3 regions of the Modestobacter sp. KNN46-3 genome follow, and region 1 is predicted to be linked to each of the others. Evidence: predicted binding sites of a transcription regulator. Region 1 holds the regulator's gene; each other region holds the start of a gene.
What was found. Region 1 encodes LexA, which represses DNA repair genes until DNA is damaged. Its sites were predicted from a motif close to TCGAACANNTGTTCGA; they were not measured.

Region 1 (5,509 bases):
TTGGCAGGCCCGCCGCACCCCGGCGACGACCTTGCCGCGGGCGAAGGGCTCGCTCACGCCGCTGCGCTTGACGACGGCGAGGACGGCCTCCTCCACGGTGGTGAAGCGGCGGCCGCAGCCCGGGCAGGAGCGTCGACGGCGGGTGGTCGCCCCCTCGTCGGTCTCCCGCGAGTCGATGACCCGGCTGTCGGGGTTGTGGCAGAAGGGACAGCGCATGTCGATCTCCTCCTTCCCGAGGTGTCGCGCGAGGTCTCGCCGCGGCGTCGTGACACCGTGACCGGGCCCTGACCCGATGGCCGTGCTGTGGACTGCGCCGGGGACATCCGGTGGATGCGCCGGGGACAACGTGTGGAACGGCTGTGGATGGCTTACAGCTCTGTAACTACTAGATGTTGTGGTGGAACCGTACGACCACCCCTACAGGTGTGCAAGCCCTGGCGAGCGTGTCGTCTTCCGCATCTGACCCGGGCGCCCCTCGGAGCCCCTCCCGCCACAACCACCAGGGCCTCTGACGGGCCCTTCACACCGGGGCGTGCCCCAGCGCGCCGCCGGTCAGGGCAGCTCGAGCACCTGGCCGGGCACGAGGTCGACGTCGGAGAGCCCGTTCACGTCGAGGAGCGCGTCGACGACGGCACGCCGGTCCTCCTCCGGGGCGATCTCGCCGGCGATCGACCACAGGGTGTCCCCGGACTGGACGACGACCGTCGTCGAACCGGCCAGCTCCAGGCCGCCGCCGGGGCCGCCGGACTCGGCGGCGAACGTCACCGCGGCGACGGACACCCCGAAGGCGATGGACAGCCCGGCGACCACTCGCCGCCCGCGCCGGGTCAGCCGCAACGGCGCTTGCGCACCGGGGGCGACGGCACCGCCGACCGCTCCCGTGCGCCTCGCGCAGCCCGCGCCGCCCACCCCAGCCCCGCCCGCGACGCCGACCAGTCGACCAGGGCGCACGTCGGGCTGCCCGGCGCCTCGCCGGCCCGCCGCCGGACGAGCCACCCGGGGCAGGGGTGCAGGCTGACCGTGCACCACGGACCGGGGCGAGCGCGCCACCTGACGCGCCCCCGGGAACGGGAGCACGACCGCCATCGAGGCCGGGGCGGCCACGGGGAGCTCGAGCTGCGGACTGGCCATCGGGGTGCTCCAGGGGTCTCGCGGTACCGGGTTGTCGAACAGACGTTCGAACGGAACGTCTGGGCGATGTCTACCGCACGCCACCGACAGGAACACGCCGACACGGCGACTTCTTCGAACACCTGTTTGAACGGAGCGGCCGGAGGCGATACGGTTCCGAGGCGATCGAGGACGGCGTCCGCGGTCCCGGCTCGCCGTGGCGACACGGCCGTCGGTACGGCAGGGCGCCACCGGGGACTGCTGCCGAGGCAGCCGGACGAGGAGGACACATGGCGGTCGACGGCCCGAAGGCGCGCGGCGGCAAGAGCCCTTCGCGGCGTGGAGCGTCCGGCACGGCATCAGCCGACGGCGCAGCGCCCACCGCTGCGGCGGGAGCGGGTGCGGCGGTGCGGGAGTTCCCCGACCGGGCCGCCGACGGCGACGGCCTGACCCAGCGGCAGCGCCGGGTGCTCGAGGTCATCCGTGACTCGATCGAGCGTCGCGGCTACCCGCCCTCGGTCCGCGAGATCGGCGAGGCGGTCGGCCTCTCCTCCGCCTCGTCCGTGGCCCACCAGTTGTCGGTGCTGCAGCGCAAGGGCTGGCTGCGCCGTGACCCGAACCGGCCGCGCGCACTCGACGTGCGCCTCCCCGGCGACGGCACCGCGACGACGACGAACGAGACCGCGGCCGAGGCACTGGCCGGGTCCGGCGCAGCCAGTGGCGTCGACGACGCCTCCGCCCCCCGACCCACGTACGTGCCCCTCGTCGGCCGGATCGCCGCCGGTGGTCCGGTCCTGGCCGAGCAGGCGGTCGAAGACGTCTTCCCCCTCCCCCGCGAGCTGGTCGGCGAGGGCACCCTGTTCATGCTGAAGGTCGCGGGCGACTCGATGGTCGACGCGGCGATCTGCGACGGCGACTGGGTCGTCGTCCGGCAGCAGCCGACCGCGGAGAACGGCGAGATCGTCGCCGCGATGATCGACGGCGAGGCGACGGTGAAGACCTACAAGCGGCGCGACGGGCACGTGTGGCTGATGCCACACAACGCCGCGTACGAGCCCATCCCGGGCGACGACGCGACGGTCCTCGGCCGGGTCGTCACCGTGCTCCGCCGGGTCTGACCTCGGGCAGCGGCGCCGGGCTCGTGCTCAGGCCGGGCGCCGCCGGAGCTTGCCGCCGACCCACACGAGCACGGTGGCCACGGCCGCGGCGACGAGACCGGCGGTCAGCGGCTCGACCCCACCGGCGGTCGCCAGCGACCCGGCGGCAGCCTCGGTGGGCTCCGCCGGGGCCGCCCCCGTCAGGTCACCGGTGGCCGACACCTGGGTGACCACCGCAGGGAGCCCCTCGCCGGCGACGAGCAGGTCCCGGTCGTTCGCCGCGAAGGCGATGGCCTCACCCTGCGGAGCCTCCGGCAACGGCACCCGCACCGGGGGCCCGGCCAACGCACCGGCGACGTCCGAGCCGCTCAGCGGCCAGACATAGGCGTCGGTGTAGGTCCGCAGGGCGATCCGCGAGCCGTCCGCGGACACGGCGCCACCGGTGACCAGCAACTGGCCGGCCCGACCCACCGGGCCGCCCGGGGTGCCGGTCAACGTGAACCCGAGCGCCGCCACCTCGCTCATCGGCACGGTGGCTCCGTCGGCGAGGGGCGCATCGGGGCGGTACACGGAGCTCGCGCCCAGCACCTCCTTGGTCACCAGGTACGGGGTGCCGTCGGGCGCGAGCAGGAGCGCCTCCGCGTCGTGCGCACCGTCGGGGTAGGTGAGCCTGGTCAGCACGGTGGTCCCGTCGGGGCGCAGACCGATCAGCGCCACCGTCTCCCGGCTCTGCGCGTTGTCCCCGATGTCGGCGAGCCAGATGGTCCCGTCAGCGGCGAGGGCGAGGTCCTCGGGGTCGTACGGGTCGACCTCCGCCGTGCGCACCTCCCCCACCGCACAGGCCCCGTCGAGCACCAGCACCTCGGCGCGGTCGCCGCCGTCGTTCATCGCGAGCATCGACTCCCCGGCGCTGGCCAGGCCGGAGAGCTCCGGGAGCCGCGGGTCGGTGATCTCGCACCGGGTGGTCGGCTCGCCGTACGGGGCGGCCACGTCGTCGGCGGCCGCCGACCCGGTGGGCAGCAGCGCGACCAGCAGGCCGACGGGCGCACAGAGGACCGCGCCGGCCGTCCTGCGGCGGGGGGCGCGGCTACGCCTGGGGTCGGCCGACTCTGGCACGAACCCAGCGTGACATCGCGACAGCGTCGAGTGCGTGAACCACGCCCAACAGCAGCAGTCCGACCGAGAGCCCGACCACCGCATCGGTGACCCAGTGGAAGTCCAGCGCCACCATGGCCACACCCGTCGCCACCGGCCCCAGCACGCCGAGCAGCCAGGTGGCCCGCTGCACGCCCGCGGGCAGGCCGAACTCGACGGCCTGCCACCGGGCCACCCCCCACATGAGGACGGCGTTCGCCACGTGCCCCGAGGGGTAGCTGGCCCCGTCCGCGTGGAAGAACGACCCGGGGAAGGCCGGGGCCGTGCGACCGGTGCCCCACTTGAACGCGTAGACCACGGTGGTGAGCAGGGCCAACGCGACGACCACGCGGACGAGCGGCACCAGCGTCCGCTGGCGCACGGCCAGCCAACCGACCAGCCCGGCCAGCACGACCAGGATCGTCACCCGCCCGCCGATCTGGGTGACGACCCAGATCGGCCAGTAGGCCCACGAGTCCCGCAGCGCCCACACACTGGTCACCTCGGAGACCCGCAGGTCCATCCGTTCCAGCCACCCGCGGCTGAGCAGGTTGACGGTGACCCCGACGGTGACGAGGGCGGCGAGGAGGAGCAGCCACCACGGCGGCCGACCCACCCCCACCACCGGTGCGACCGGTCGATCGGCAGCGGTCGCCGTCCGGTCCACCGATCCCCTGGTCACCGCGTCACGGTACCGGGGCCGTGACCTGCTCGTGATCCGCCGGGCTGTCCGCTGGCCCCGCTGCAGGAGCCCGGCACGAGCGTGCGAGCGGCAGCGGGGCCCTCGGTCAGTCCTCGGTGGCCGGCGCGGCGAAACCGTCGAGCTGGGCCGCCAGGCCGGCGTCGACGCGCGCGGTCAGCCGGGTCCCGGCGGCCTCGTGCGCCTCCTCGACGACCTCGCCGTCCCGGTGCACCCGGGCGACCAGGTCGCCCCGGTCGTAGGGCACGAGCACCTCGACGTCGATGTGCGGGTGCGGGAGCCGCTGGGCGATCACGTCGCGCAGCGCCTCGATGCCCTCGCCCGTCCGGGCCGAGACCCACATCGCCCCGGGGAGCGCCTGGCGCAGCGCCAGCATGTCCTCCTCGGTCATGGCGTCGACCTTGTTCACGACGATCAGCTCCGGGACGGCGGACGCGTCGATCTCGTTGAGCACCGTGTGCACGGCGTCGATCTGCCCCAGCGGGTCGGAGTCGGAACCGTCGACGACGTGCACGAGCAGGTCGGCGTCGGCCACCTCCTCCAGCGTGGAGCGGAACGCGTCGACCAACTGGTGCGGCAGGTGGCGCACGAAGCCGACGGTGTCGGTCATCGTGTACTCGCGCCCCTCGGGCGTCTGCGCGCGGCGGACCGTCGGGTCCAGGGTGGCGAACAGTGCGTCCTGGACCAGCACGCCGGCCCCGGTGAGCTGGTTGAGCAGGCTGGACTTGCCGGCGTTCGTGTAGCCGGCGATCGCGACGCTCGGCGTCGCGTTGCGGTCGCGGGAGTTGCGCTGCGTCGTCCGGGCGGTCGCCATGCCGGCGATCTCCTTGCGGAGCTTGCTCACCCGAGAGCGGATCCGGCGCCGGTCGGTCTCGATCTTCGTCTCACCCGGACCACGGGTGCCGATGCCGCCACCGCCGGCGACCCGGCCACCGGCCTGCCGGCTCAGCGACTCACCCCAGCCACGCAGCCGGGGCAGCATGTACTGCATCTGGGCCAGCTCGACCTGGGCCTTGCCCTCTCGGCTGGTGGCGTGCTGGGCGAAGATGTCCAGGATCAGGGCGGTCCGGTCGACCACCTTGACCTTGAGCACCTTCTCCAGCTGGTTGAGCTGGCCGGGGGCCAGCTCCCCGTCGCAGATCACGGTGTCCGCGCCGGTGGCGGCGACGACCTCGCGCAGCTCGGCGGCCTTGCCCGAGCCGACGTAGGTGGCCGGGTCCGGCTTGTCCCGGCGCTGCATCAGCGCGTCGAGCACCTGGGAACCGGCGGTCTCGGCGAGCGCGGCGAGCTCGGTCAGCGAGCGCTGCGCGTCCGCCGCCGTCCCCTCGGTCCAGACGCCGACCAGGACGACCCGCTCGAGGCGGAGCTGCCGGTACTCGACCTCGGTGACGTCGGTGAGCTCGGTGCCGAGGCCCGCGACCCGACGCAGTGCGCCGCGCTCCTCCTTGACGTAGGAGCCGGTGGTGTC
Region 2 (5,509 bases), on a different contig from region 1:
GTCGACCAGGGTGCCGCTGACCACCACGCAGTCCTGGGTGCCCGGCCGGAACTGCTCCTGCGTCAGGTCGCGGGCCAGTACGTCGTTGCGGGTGTCGCAGCCGTTGCGGTCGACGTCGGCCCAGGTGGCGCCGAACTCGTCACGGTCGTAACCGGTCTTCGCCGCGCGGCCCTTGACCGGGAGGGTGGCCAGCACGTCGGCGGCGGGCTGCCCGGCCGTGGGGGCGCCGGATGTCGACTGCTGGGCGGCCTCGGAGACGGCGTCCGCGGCCGGGGTCGCTGGGGTGTCGGCCGGCGCGCAGGCGGCGGTGCCGAAGACGGCGAGCGCGGCCAGCGCGGTGATGCGGTGTTTCACGTGGAGCCCCCGGGAGTCGGCCAGCCCCGACGGTAGGTTCCGTGCGGCCCGGATCGGCGGACCTGCCGGGCGCGCCGGGCGACGTGTCGCCCGGCGCTGGGGGATCAGCCCCGACCACCCCGACCGTTGCCGTTGCCGTTGCCGGTTGCGTCAGCGGTGCTGGCGACCTCGACGGCCTCGGCAGTGTCGGCCTCGGGGGCGGGCACGGGGGCAGGAGCGGGCTCGTTCTTGCTCGCCTTGTTGCGCGCTGCGGAGGAGACGGCCTCGCCGTGCTCCCGGCCCGTGGCGAAGCTGGACTTGGCGACCGACGAGACGGCCTGCCCGTGGTTGGCCGGGGCCGACGGCTCGGCCGGCACCTCGGGGGCCGTGGGCTCCTCGGTCCCCTCCGGCTCCGGCTCGGGCGCCGGCTCGGTGACCGGGTCGGCCGTGGGCTCCTCGGTCTCCGGCGCCTCGGGGGTGGCGGTCGGCTCCGTGGTCTCCGGGGTCACGGTCGGGTCACCGACGTCCGTGGGGTCGGTGACGTCGGTGTCCTCCGTGGTGCTGACCTCCGACGTCGTCGGCTCGGCGGCGGCGGTGACCACCTGGGTGGTCACCGCAGCGCCGCCACCGGCCACGACGACGGCCGTCGCGCCGGCGGCCACCTTGGCGGCCAGTGAGGCGGAGAGGGCCTTGGCGAGCAGGCCGGAGAGGAGCGAGAACACAGGTGACCTCCAGGTCGTGGATGGAGCGTTGCCTGGAGCATCGGCAGCAGGGCGCCGCAGGTTGAGTCGCCCGGGTCTCGTATCCCCGATCGAGTGAACGGCGGTCAGCGGGGGAGCGGGACCCAGTACCGCCGGGTGCGGCCCAACTCGGTGTCCCGGACGTCCTCCAGGAGCCCGCCCGCCCCCTCGATCGCCCGCGCCGAGGCCTGGTCCGAGGGGCGGATGCCGTACCCGATGTGACCGCCGGCCCGGAGCAGGAAGTCGTTGAGCTGGTGGCGCAGCGCGATGGCCCCCAGCACGGTGTCGCCCTCGACGATCCACCAGTAGGTGCAGTGCACGCGCCCCTCGGCGATGGGCCGCCCCGGGTCCGACTCCGCACGCAGCCGCTGCACCCAGGCCGCGAACCCCTCCGGCGTCTCGACGTCGTCCTCGGGCCGCAGGCCGGCGCCGTCCTCGTGCACCCCGGCGCCCCAGGGATCAGTTGGCCATGTCGACGAAGCGGCTGTAGTGGCCCTGGAAGGCGACGGTGACGTTCGCGGTGGGGCCGTTGCGGTGCTTGACCAGCATGATGTCGGCCTCGCCGGCCCGCGGGGACTCCTTCTCGTACATGTCCTCGCGGTGGATCATCATCACCATGTCGGCGTCCTGCTCGATCGAGCCGGACTCACGGAGGTCGGAGAGCATCGGCTTCTTGTCCTGACGCTGCTCCGAGCCACGGTTCAGCTGGCTCATCGCGATCACCGGCAGCTCGAGCTCCTTGGCCAGCAGCTTCAGCGCACGGGAGAACTCCGAGACCTCCTGCTGGCGGCTCTCCACCTTCTTGCCCGACGTCATCAGCTGCAGGTAGTCGATGACGATGAGCTTGAGGTCGTTGCGCTGCTTGAGCCGCCGCGCCTTGGCCCGGATCTCCATCATCGTCATGTTGGGGGAGTCGTCGATGTAGAGCGGGGCGTCGGCGATCTCGCCCATCCGGCGGGCCAGCTTCGACCAGTCCTCGTCCGACAGCGTGCCGGCGCGCATGTGGTGCAGCGGCACCTTCGCCTCGGCCGACAGCAGACGCATGGTGATCTCGTGCTTGCTCATCTCGAGCGAGAAGATCGCCGCCGGCATGTGGTGCTTCACCGTGGCCGAGCGGGCGATGTCCAGCCCCAGCGTGCTCTTGCCGACACCGGGGCGGGCGGCGATGACCACCATCTGGCCGGACTGCAGGCCGTTGGTGAGCTCGTCGAGGTCACGGATGCCGGTGGGGACACCCCGCGCCGTCCCGCCACGGGAGGCGATCGCGTCGAGCTCGTCCATCGTCGGCTGCAGGACGTCGGCGAGGCGGGAGTAGTCCTCGCTCATCCGCTTCTCGGTGACGTCGTAGATCTCCTGCTGGGCGCGGTCGACGATGTCGTCGACGTCGCCCTTCCCGCCGGCCGCGCCGTAACCGAGCTGCACGACCCGGGTGCCGGCCTCGACCAGCCGCCGCAGCACCGCCTGCTCCGCGACGATCGCCGCGTAGTACCCGGCGTTCGCCGCGGTCGGGGTGGAGGCGATGAGCGTGTGCAGGTAGACCGCGCCGCCCATCTTCGACAGCTGGTCGGTGCGGTTCAGCTCCGCGGCGACGGTGATCGCGTCGGCGGGCTCACCCCGGCCGTACAGGTCGAGGATGACGTCGAAGACGACCTGGTGGGCCGGGCGGTAGAAGTCCGGGCCCGCCAGGACCTCGACCACGTCGGCGATCGCGTCCTTGCTCATCAGCATGCCGCCCAGGACCGACTGCTCGGCAGCGACGTCCTGAGGGGGCTGCCGGTCGTACTCCGGAGCCGTGACCCTCGGCCTGCTGATGTCGTCGACGACCGCCACGCTGATGTTCTCCTCGTCCCCTGCTCTTGCTGCCGTTCGAACGTGCGTTCGGACAACAGCTACCACCGGGCGCCGACAGTTCGTGCCCGGCGGTAGCTGGGGGTGACGTTAGGAACCCGGGAGGGGGCGCGTCCAACACCGCTGTGCACGCCGATCTGCACAACTTGTGGACAAGTCGGTGGACAGAGGCGGTCACCGTGTGGAGACCGTGGTGGACCCGCGGACGTCGCGTCCCCGCCACCCCCTCGTCACCTGCGCCGGAGCCTCTCCCGGGGTGTGGACAGGAGAAATCCGGGAACTCGTCGCAGAACTCGCCGCCCGGGCGTGTCGGCGGATCCCCGCAGGTCACACGCGTAACGGGTCGGTGGTAGGGGCGTCGTCCCCGAGGCTCGGCGGCGCTGCGCGGTGCCACCCGGGTCGGGGGCGCCGTTCACCTGCCGTCCACGGAGGGACGGCGCCCGTGTCGACACGGGAGGACGCCCAGGAGACCCCGGGAACGCCACGAGGGGCGCCGGACCGGAGTCCGACGCCCCTCGTGGGGACAGTGCTGTGGATCAGCCGGCGACGACGTCCACGGTCACCGGCACGGAGACCTCGGGGTGGACCCGCACCGTGACGGTGTGGGTGCCGAGGCTCTTGATGCTGCTGGGCAGCTCGATCCGGCGACGGTCGAGCTCCGGGCCACCGGCCGAGGTCACCGCGGCGGCGACGTCGGCGGTGGTGATGCGGCCGAAGAGCCGGCCACCGTCACCGGAGCGGGCCGGCAGCGTGACGGTCAGCTGCGCGAGCTGACCGGCGACCGCCTGGGCCTCCTCGAGCGAACGCACGTCGCGCGCAGCGCGCGCCCGGCGCAGGCTGTTGACCTGCTTCTCGGCACCTCGGGTGGCCAGCATGGCCAGCCCGCGGGGCAGGAGGTAGTTGCGGGCGTACCCGCCCTTGACCTCGACGGTGTCGCCGGAGGACCCGAGACCGGTGACCTCCTGCGTGAGGATCAGCTTCATGGTGCTCATGATCAGCGCGCCGTGGAGGTGTAGGGCAGCAGTGCCATCTCGCGGCTGTTCTTCACGGCCACGGCGACGTCACGCTGGTGCTGGCTGCAGTTGCCGCTGACGCGGCGGGCACGGATCTTGCCGCGGTCGGAGATGAACTTCCGCAGCAGGGTCGTGTCCTTGTAGTCGATGTAGGTCGCCTTGTCCTTGCAGAACTGGCAGACCTTCTTCTTGATCTTGCGGGGGGGAGGCTTGGGCACTGGGTTCTCCAGAGATCAGTACAGAGGGGGGATCAAAAAGGCGGTTCGTCGGAGGACGCCGGCGGGGTGGACCAGGGGTCGCTGGCTCCGCCACCGGAGAAGCCACCGCCACCGCCACTGCCGCCACCGCTGTTGCCGCCGCCGCCGCCGAACCCGCCGCCGCCACCCTCGCTGCGCGCAGCGCGGGTGACCTTGGCGGTGGCGTACCGCAGGGAGGGGCCGATCTCGTCGACCTCCAGCTCGATGACGGTGCGCTTCTCGCCTTCCTTCGTGTCGAAGGACCGCTGCTTCAGCCGGCCCGACACGATGACCCGCGAACCGCGGGTGAGCGACTCGGCGACGTTCTCCGCCGCCTGGCGCCAGACGTTGCAGCGGAGGAACAGCGCTTCGCCGTCCTTCCACTCCTGCGACTGACGGTCGAAGGTGCGGGGCGTCGAGGCGACGGTGAAGTTGGCGACGGCGGCGCCGGACGGGGTGAACCGCAGCTCCGGGTCGGCCGTCAGGTTCCCGATGACGGTGATGACGGTCTCGCCGGCCATGGTCAGTGAGCCTCGGGGCGCATCAGCTTGGTGCGCAGGATGGACTCGTTGAGGTTCAGCTGACGGTCCAGCTCGGCGACGGCGGCCGGCTCGGCCTGGATGTCGACGATGGCGTAGATGCCCTCGGCCTTCTTGTCGATCTCGTAGGCCAGCCGACGGCGGCCCCAGATCTCCGTCTTGACGGTGCCACCGGAGTTGGTGACGACGGTCAGGAAACGATCCAGGCTGGGAGCGATGGTCCGCTCCTCGAGCTCAGGGTCGAGGATGATCATCAGTTCGTAGTTACGCACGGAGAACCCCACCTCCTCTGGTCTCAGCGGCCGCAGGGTGTCTGCAGCAGGAGGGTCGTACATGCGTCGCGCGCCCGGACCTGCTTCGGAGCAGGAGAGGACGCGCACCGGCCAGGCTACCAGCGCCCTCGACAGGACGTATGCGTCGGACCGGCGATCTACGCTCCCCGGGTGACCGAACAGCTGATCGGCGTGCACGTCGGACCGGGCCTGACCGAGGACAACGAGCTGGCCGACGGCGGCCCGCTGGCCCGCGCCGCCGAGCTGGACGCCGACGCGGTGCAGGTGTTCCTCGCCGATCCCCAGGGCTGGAAGGCACCCAAGCCGCGCCCGGACGCCGAGGCGCTGCTCGACTCCGACGTCGCCGTGTTCGTGCACGCCCCGTACGTGCTCAACGTCGCCTCGACGAACAACCGGATCCGGATCCCCAGCCGCAAGCTGCTCGGCCAGCACGCCCAGGCGTCGGCCGCCGTCGGGGCCCGGGGCATGGTGGTGCACGGCGGGCACGTGCTGGCGAAGGACGACCCG
Region 3 (5,509 bases), on a different contig from region 1:
GGCCGGGCGGAGCGCGGAGGGCGTCGTCCCGAAGACCGACCGCACCGTGTCGTTGAACTGCCGGATGCTGGCGAAGCCGGCCGCGAACGCGACGTCGGCCATCGGCAGCAGGGTGGTCTCGATCAGCAGCCGGGCGGTCTGGGCGCGCTGCGCGCGGGCCAGCGCCAGCGGGCCGACCCCCAGCTCGGTGGTGAGCAGCCGGTGCAGCTGGCGCTCGGAGTAGCCCAGCCGCGCCGCCAGCCCGCCGACACCGCCGCGCTCGACCTCGCCGTCGGCGATCAGCCGCATCGCCCGGGCGACGACGTCGGCGCGGACGTCCCACTCCGGCGACCCGGGGACGGCGTCCGGGCGGCAGCGGCGGCAGGCGCGGAAGCCGGCCGCCTGGGCCGAGGCGGCGGTGGTGTGGAAGGAGACGTTGTGCTCCAGCGGCGTGCGCGCCGGGCAGGAGGGGCGGCAGTAGATGCCGGTCGTGTGCACCGCGGTGACGAACCACCCGTCGAAGCGGGGGTCGCGGCTGGTGACGGCGCGGTAGCAGTGCTCCACGTCGAGCCGTCCCCGTTCCAGCACCTCGGTCATGACACGAGCATGGCACCGTCCCACCCGGTCGACTGGCGGCTTTCGGACACGGCGGTGGCGGCCTCCGCCGTCCACCGATCGGTGGACGGGCGACCCACGCTCCGGTGGTCCCGGCGGGTCTGGCGCGGCGACAGGCTCGGGGCATGACGATGACGGAGGCAGCGCCCCCGCCGACCACGACCGGCGGGCTAGCCCCGGCCGTCGAGGTCCGCGGGCTGCGGAAGAGCTACGGGGGGAAGGCCGTCCTCGACGGACTGGACCTCGAGGTGCGGCGCGGGGAGTGCTTCGCGCTGCTCGGGCCCAACGGCGCGGGCAAGACCACGACGATCGAGGTGCTCGAGGGCGTGCGGCGGCGCGACGCCGGCGAGGTCGCGGTGCTGGGGGAGGACCCGGCCACCGCGGGTCGCGCCTGGCGGGCCCGGATCGGGGTGGTGAGCCAGGGAGAGGGCGCCGGCCAGGCGCTGAGCGTCCGGGAGACGCTCGACCACTTCGCCCGGTACACCTCGACGCCGCAGCCCACCGACGAGCTGCTCGCGGCCGTCGGACTGGAGGAGCAGGCCGACACCCGGGTGGGTCGGCTCTCCGGCGGCCAGCGGCGCCGGCTCGCCGTCGCCCTCGGGGTGCAGGGCCGGCCCGAGCTGGTCTTCCTCGACGAACCGACGACCGGGATGGACCCGGTGGCCCGCCGGCAGTTCTGGCAGCTCGTGCGTGACCTGCGGGCCGGTGGGACGACGGTCCTGCTGACCACCCACTACCTCGACGAGGCCGCCGAGCTCGCCGACCGGGTCGGGGTGATCGCCGGTGGCCGGCTGGTCGAGGTCGCCCCGCCGGCCGAGCTCGGCGCCGCGCTGCGCCGGGAGGCCACGGTCCGCTGGCGGGACGACGGCGGCTGGCGCGCCGTGCCCACCGAGACGCCGGCCGCCGTCCTGCGCGACCTGCTCGCCGCCCATCCGCACGCCGAGGTCCCCGGCCTCACCGTCACCCGCCCCGACCTGGAGGACGTCTACCTCCAGTTGGTCGCCACCCATGGAGGAGAGACCCGATGACCGTCCTGACCGCTGCTCGCCCGGCACCGCCGTCGACCGCCCGCATCGCGCTGGCCCGGGTCGGCGTGGAGCTGCGGCTGTTCGCCCGCGAGCGCCAGCAGGTGGTGTTCTCCTTCGCCTACCCGGTCGTGATGATGATCGTCTTCGGCTCGGTGCTCGGCGGTGACGTGCTGCCCGGCGGGGTGCCGTTCCCGCAGTACTTCCTGGCCGGGATCGCGGCCACCGGCATCATGCTGACCAGCTTCCAGGCGGTCGGGACGGCGATCGCCGCCGAGCGCGAGGCCGGCCAGCTGGAGCGGCTGCAGCTCCTGGGCACCCCGCCGGCGGCCTACTTCGCCGGCAAGGCCGGGCAGGTGCTGGTGACGACCGCGGCGCAGCTGGCGCTGCTGCTGCCGGTGGCCCGCTACGGCTACGACGTGCCGCTGCCGGTCGACCTGGGGCACTGGCTGACGTTCCTCTGGGTCGCCGCGCTCGGCGCGCTGGCCGGCACGGTGCTCGGCATCGCGGTCTCGGCGCTGCCGGGCAGCGCGAGTTCGCTGACCACCTCGATCTCGGCGTTCGCGATCGTGCTGCAGTTCTTCTCCGGCGTGTTCTTCGCCTTCCCCGAGCTGCCGGGCTGGATGCAGCAGGTCGCCGCGGTGTTCCCGCTGAAGTGGCTGACCCAGGGGATGCGCTCGGCGTTCCTGCCCGAGCAGGCGGACGCGTTCGATGTCGCCGGCGGATGGGAGCACGGGATGACCGCCCTGGTGCTGGTGGCATGGGTGATCATCGGCGTCATGGTGTGCGTGCGCACGTTCCGCTGGCGCCGGGCCGACGGATGACCGTCGGCTCCCGGCTCCGGTCCGCCGTCGTCCCCCCGCCCGGTGGGGACGACGGCGGACCGCCGCTGTCCGAGCGGGGGTGGCGGGTCACCGTGCTGGTGCTGCACGTCGCCTTCGGGCTGTTCGTCTCACTGGCGGTCCTGGACACGCTGCTGAGCGACGTCGGCTCCCGGGCGGTGCTGCTCAGCGCTCTCGGCGTGCTGGTCGTGGCCTATGCGACGCTCGGTGCGCCCGCCGTCACCAGCCGGGACCAGCGCCGGGCCACGGCCTACCTGGCGGTGCTCGTCGGGGCGGTCGGGGTGCTGGCCTGGGAGTTCCCCGAGCTGCTCTTCCTGATGTTCCTGGCGTTCCCGCAGGTGTGGTTCCTTGCCGAGTCGGTCCAGGTGGGGCTGCTGTGGACCGGCGCGCTGACGGTCGCGGCCACCCTGGGCCCGCTGGTCCACTGGCGGGAGGGCACCGAGCCGATGTCCGGGCCGGGGCAGACCCTGGTGGGCGCGGCGTTCAGCGTGGCGATGGGTCTGTGGGTCACCCGGGTCCTGGAGCAGAGCCGCGAGCGGGCGCTGCTGATCCGGGAGCTGGAGTCGACCCGCGCCGAGCTGGCCGCCGCGCACCGCGAGCAGGGCGTCGCGGCGGAACGGGAGCGCTGGGCCCGGGAGGTGCACGACACCCTCGCGCAGGGCTACACGAGCATCGTCGTCCTGGCCCAGACCGCGGCGGCCCAGCTGCCCGGCGACCCGGGTGCGGCCGCGGAGCGGGTGGCGCTGATCGAGGAGGTCGCCCGGGAGAACCTGGCCGAGGCCCGGGCGATGGTCGCCGCCTTCGCGCCGGTGGCGCTGGACTCCTCGACGTTGCGGGAGGCGCTGGAACGGCTCGCCGAGCGGTTCGGCCGGGAGACCGGCCTGCCCACCCGGCTGGACACTGCTGCGCTGGCGGACGACGTCGGCCTGACCCGGGCGGAGGAGATCGTGCTGCTGCGGGGAGCGCAGGAGGCGCTGGCCAACGTCCGGCGGCACGCCGCGGCCAGCGCGGTGGTGCTGCGGATCGGGGTGGGGGAGGCGGGGCAGGTGTCGGTGCACGTCTCCGACGACGGGGTGGGCTTCGACCCGGAGGCTGCGGCCGGGGTCGGGTTGGCCGGGCTGCGGGACCGGGCCGAGCAGGTGGGCGGCGCGGTCGACGTCGTCTCGGCGCCGGGGGAGGGCACCCGGGTGACGGTGCAGGTGCCGGCGCGATGACCACCGCGGAGGCGCGGGTCGAGCGCGCACCCGGGGGCGCGCCGGCGACCGGGACGGAGCGAGCGTGATCAGGATCCTGGTGGTGGACGACCACCCTGTCGTGCGCGGCGGGCTGGTCGGCTGGCTGGCCGCCCAGCCGGACCTGGAGGTCGTGGGGGAGGCCGGCGACGGGCTGGCCGCGCTGGCGGCGGTCGCCGAGCACTCACCGGACGTCGTCCTGATGGACCTGCGGATGCCCCGGATGGACGGCGTGACGGCCACCGGCCGGATCGCCGCCGCGCACCCGGGTGTGCGGGTGCTGGTGCTGACCACCTACGACACCGACGCCGACATCGTGCGCGCGGTCGAGGCCGGGGCGACCGGCTACCTGCTCAAGGACACCCCGCTGCCGCAGCTGGCCGACGCGGTGCGGGCGGCGGCCCGTGGGGAGACGGTGCTGGCGCCGCCGGTCGCGGCCCGGCTGGTCTCGCGGATGCGGGCACCGGCGGTCGAGACGCCAACGGCCCGGGAGCTGCAGGTGCTGTCCGGGGTGGCGCGCGGGCTGACCAACGCCGACATCGGCCGGGAGCTGTTCATCGGTGAGGCGACGGTGAAGACGCACCTGCTGCGGGTGTTCGCCAAGCTCGGGGTCGACGACCGCACCCGGGCGGTCCTGGTCGCGGTCGAACGCGGCCTGCTGCCGGGACCCGGCTCGGCCGGGTGACGGGGTTCCCCCTTGGTCCGTCAAGGGGCTGCGCACATCTGTGGACAAGCTTCTGACCAGCGTGTTTGTGTGGTGCAGGCGCCTCTGAGGCGATATCATTCGTACACACGTTCGAATGATGCGGGAGGTGTCGTGAGCGAGTTGCACTCAGCTCTGGACGCCCTCGCGTCGGACGATCTGCACTCGCTCACGGACGGGCAGGTGCTGGACCGGACGGCGTTCCTGGTGCAGCTGGTCAACCGTGCGTCGGCGGAGTTGACCCGCACGGTTCGGCGTGCGGACGTCATGCAGGCGGCGGAGCGCGACGGGTTGAAGTCGATGCGGTCGTGGCTGATCGGGCACGCGCGGCTGTCGCAGGCGGAGGCGTCGCGGATCGTGCGGTCGGGGCGGGTGCTGGAGCGCTTCCCGGTGCTGGCGGCCGGGTTCGTCAGCGGTGACATCACCGCGGCGCAGGTGAACGTGGTCGCCGAGAAGATCGGGGCCGGTGAGGTGGCCCGGGCCGAGGAGCAGGGCATCGACCTGGGCGCGTTCGATCGGGTGTGGGCGCAGGTAGCTGCAGAGAGTCCCCGCACGAGTCGCTGGCCGCCGCGGTGCAGGCCTTCGACGACGCCCTCGACCCTGATGGCCCGGAGCCGGATCCGACCGAGGGGCGTCGGCTGACGATGGTCAAGCACGCCGATGGGAGTGTCACCGGCCGGTTCGACCTGGATGCCGTCGGTGGGGAGAAGGTGCAGGCGGCGGTCGAGTCGATCGTGCAGGCCGACCGGCCCAAGGGGGACGACCGCACCCGCACCCAGCAGAACGCCGACGCGCTGGTGCAGCTGTGTGACAACCAGCTGGCCTCCGGGCAGCTGCCGATCCTGCGGACCGTCAAGCCGCACGTGGTCGTCGGCATCGACCTGGACGACCTGGTCGACCCGGCCACCGGCGCCGGTGCGGGGGAGATGGGCTTCGGGGCGACGATCTCCGCGGCGCGGGCCCGGTACCTGGCCTGTGACGGCAGCATCTCCCGGATCGTGATGGGCCCCGGCGGAGTGCCGCTGGATCTGGGCCGGGACCACCGGGTCGTCACCCCCGGGCTGCGCAAGGCCGTCGAACGGCGGGACGAGGCCTGCGTGTTCGCCGGCTGTG

Region 2: the regulator LexA is predicted to act here: its motif matches at 2,940-2,955, upstream of dnaB (replicative DNA helicase).
Region 3: the regulator LexA is predicted to act here: its motif matches at 4,478-4,493, upstream of G5C62_RS28760 (DUF222 domain-containing protein).

Annotation. Positions count from the first base shown of each region.
Region 1 is NZ_JAAKGN010000073.1:10,456-15,964, forward strand. It holds gene nrdR (transcriptional regulator NrdR) at 1-216, opposite strand, end outside; gene G5C62_RS15595 (LysM peptidoglycan-binding domain-containing protein) at 553-1,131, opposite strand; gene lexA (transcriptional repressor LexA) at 1,401-2,228, shown strand; gene G5C62_RS15605 (hypothetical protein) at 2,256-3,323, opposite strand; gene G5C62_RS15610 (phosphatase PAP2 family protein) at 3,295-4,023, opposite strand; gene hflX (GTPase HflX) at 4,130-5,509, opposite strand, start outside.
Region 2 is NZ_JAAKGN010000063.1:5,469-10,977, reverse strand. It holds gene G5C62_RS14450 (DUF1524 domain-containing protein) at 1-354, opposite strand, end outside; gene G5C62_RS14445 (hypothetical protein) at 459-1,055, opposite strand; gene G5C62_RS14440 (GNAT family N-acetyltransferase) at 1,160-1,516, opposite strand; gene dnaB (replicative DNA helicase) at 1,533-2,903, opposite strand; gene rplI (50S ribosomal protein L9) at 3,458-3,904, opposite strand; gene rpsR (30S ribosomal protein S18) at 3,916-4,152, opposite strand; gene G5C62_RS14420 (single-stranded DNA-binding protein) at 4,185-4,691, opposite strand; gene rpsF (30S ribosomal protein S6) at 4,694-4,981, opposite strand; gene G5C62_RS14410 (deoxyribonuclease IV) at 5,153-5,509, shown strand, end outside.
Region 3 is NZ_JAAKGN010000144.1:2,884-8,392, reverse strand. It holds gene G5C62_RS21595 (Ada metal-binding domain-containing protein) at 1-576, opposite strand, end outside; gene G5C62_RS21590 (ABC transporter ATP-binding protein) at 720-1,622, shown strand; gene G5C62_RS21585 (ABC transporter permease) at 1,619-2,443, shown strand; gene G5C62_RS21580 (sensor histidine kinase) at 2,440-3,675, shown strand; gene G5C62_RS21575 (response regulator transcription factor) at 3,740-4,378, shown strand; gene G5C62_RS28760 (DUF222 domain-containing protein) at 4,511-5,038, shown strand; gene G5C62_RS21570 (HNH endonuclease signature motif containing protein) at 4,969-5,509, shown strand, end outside.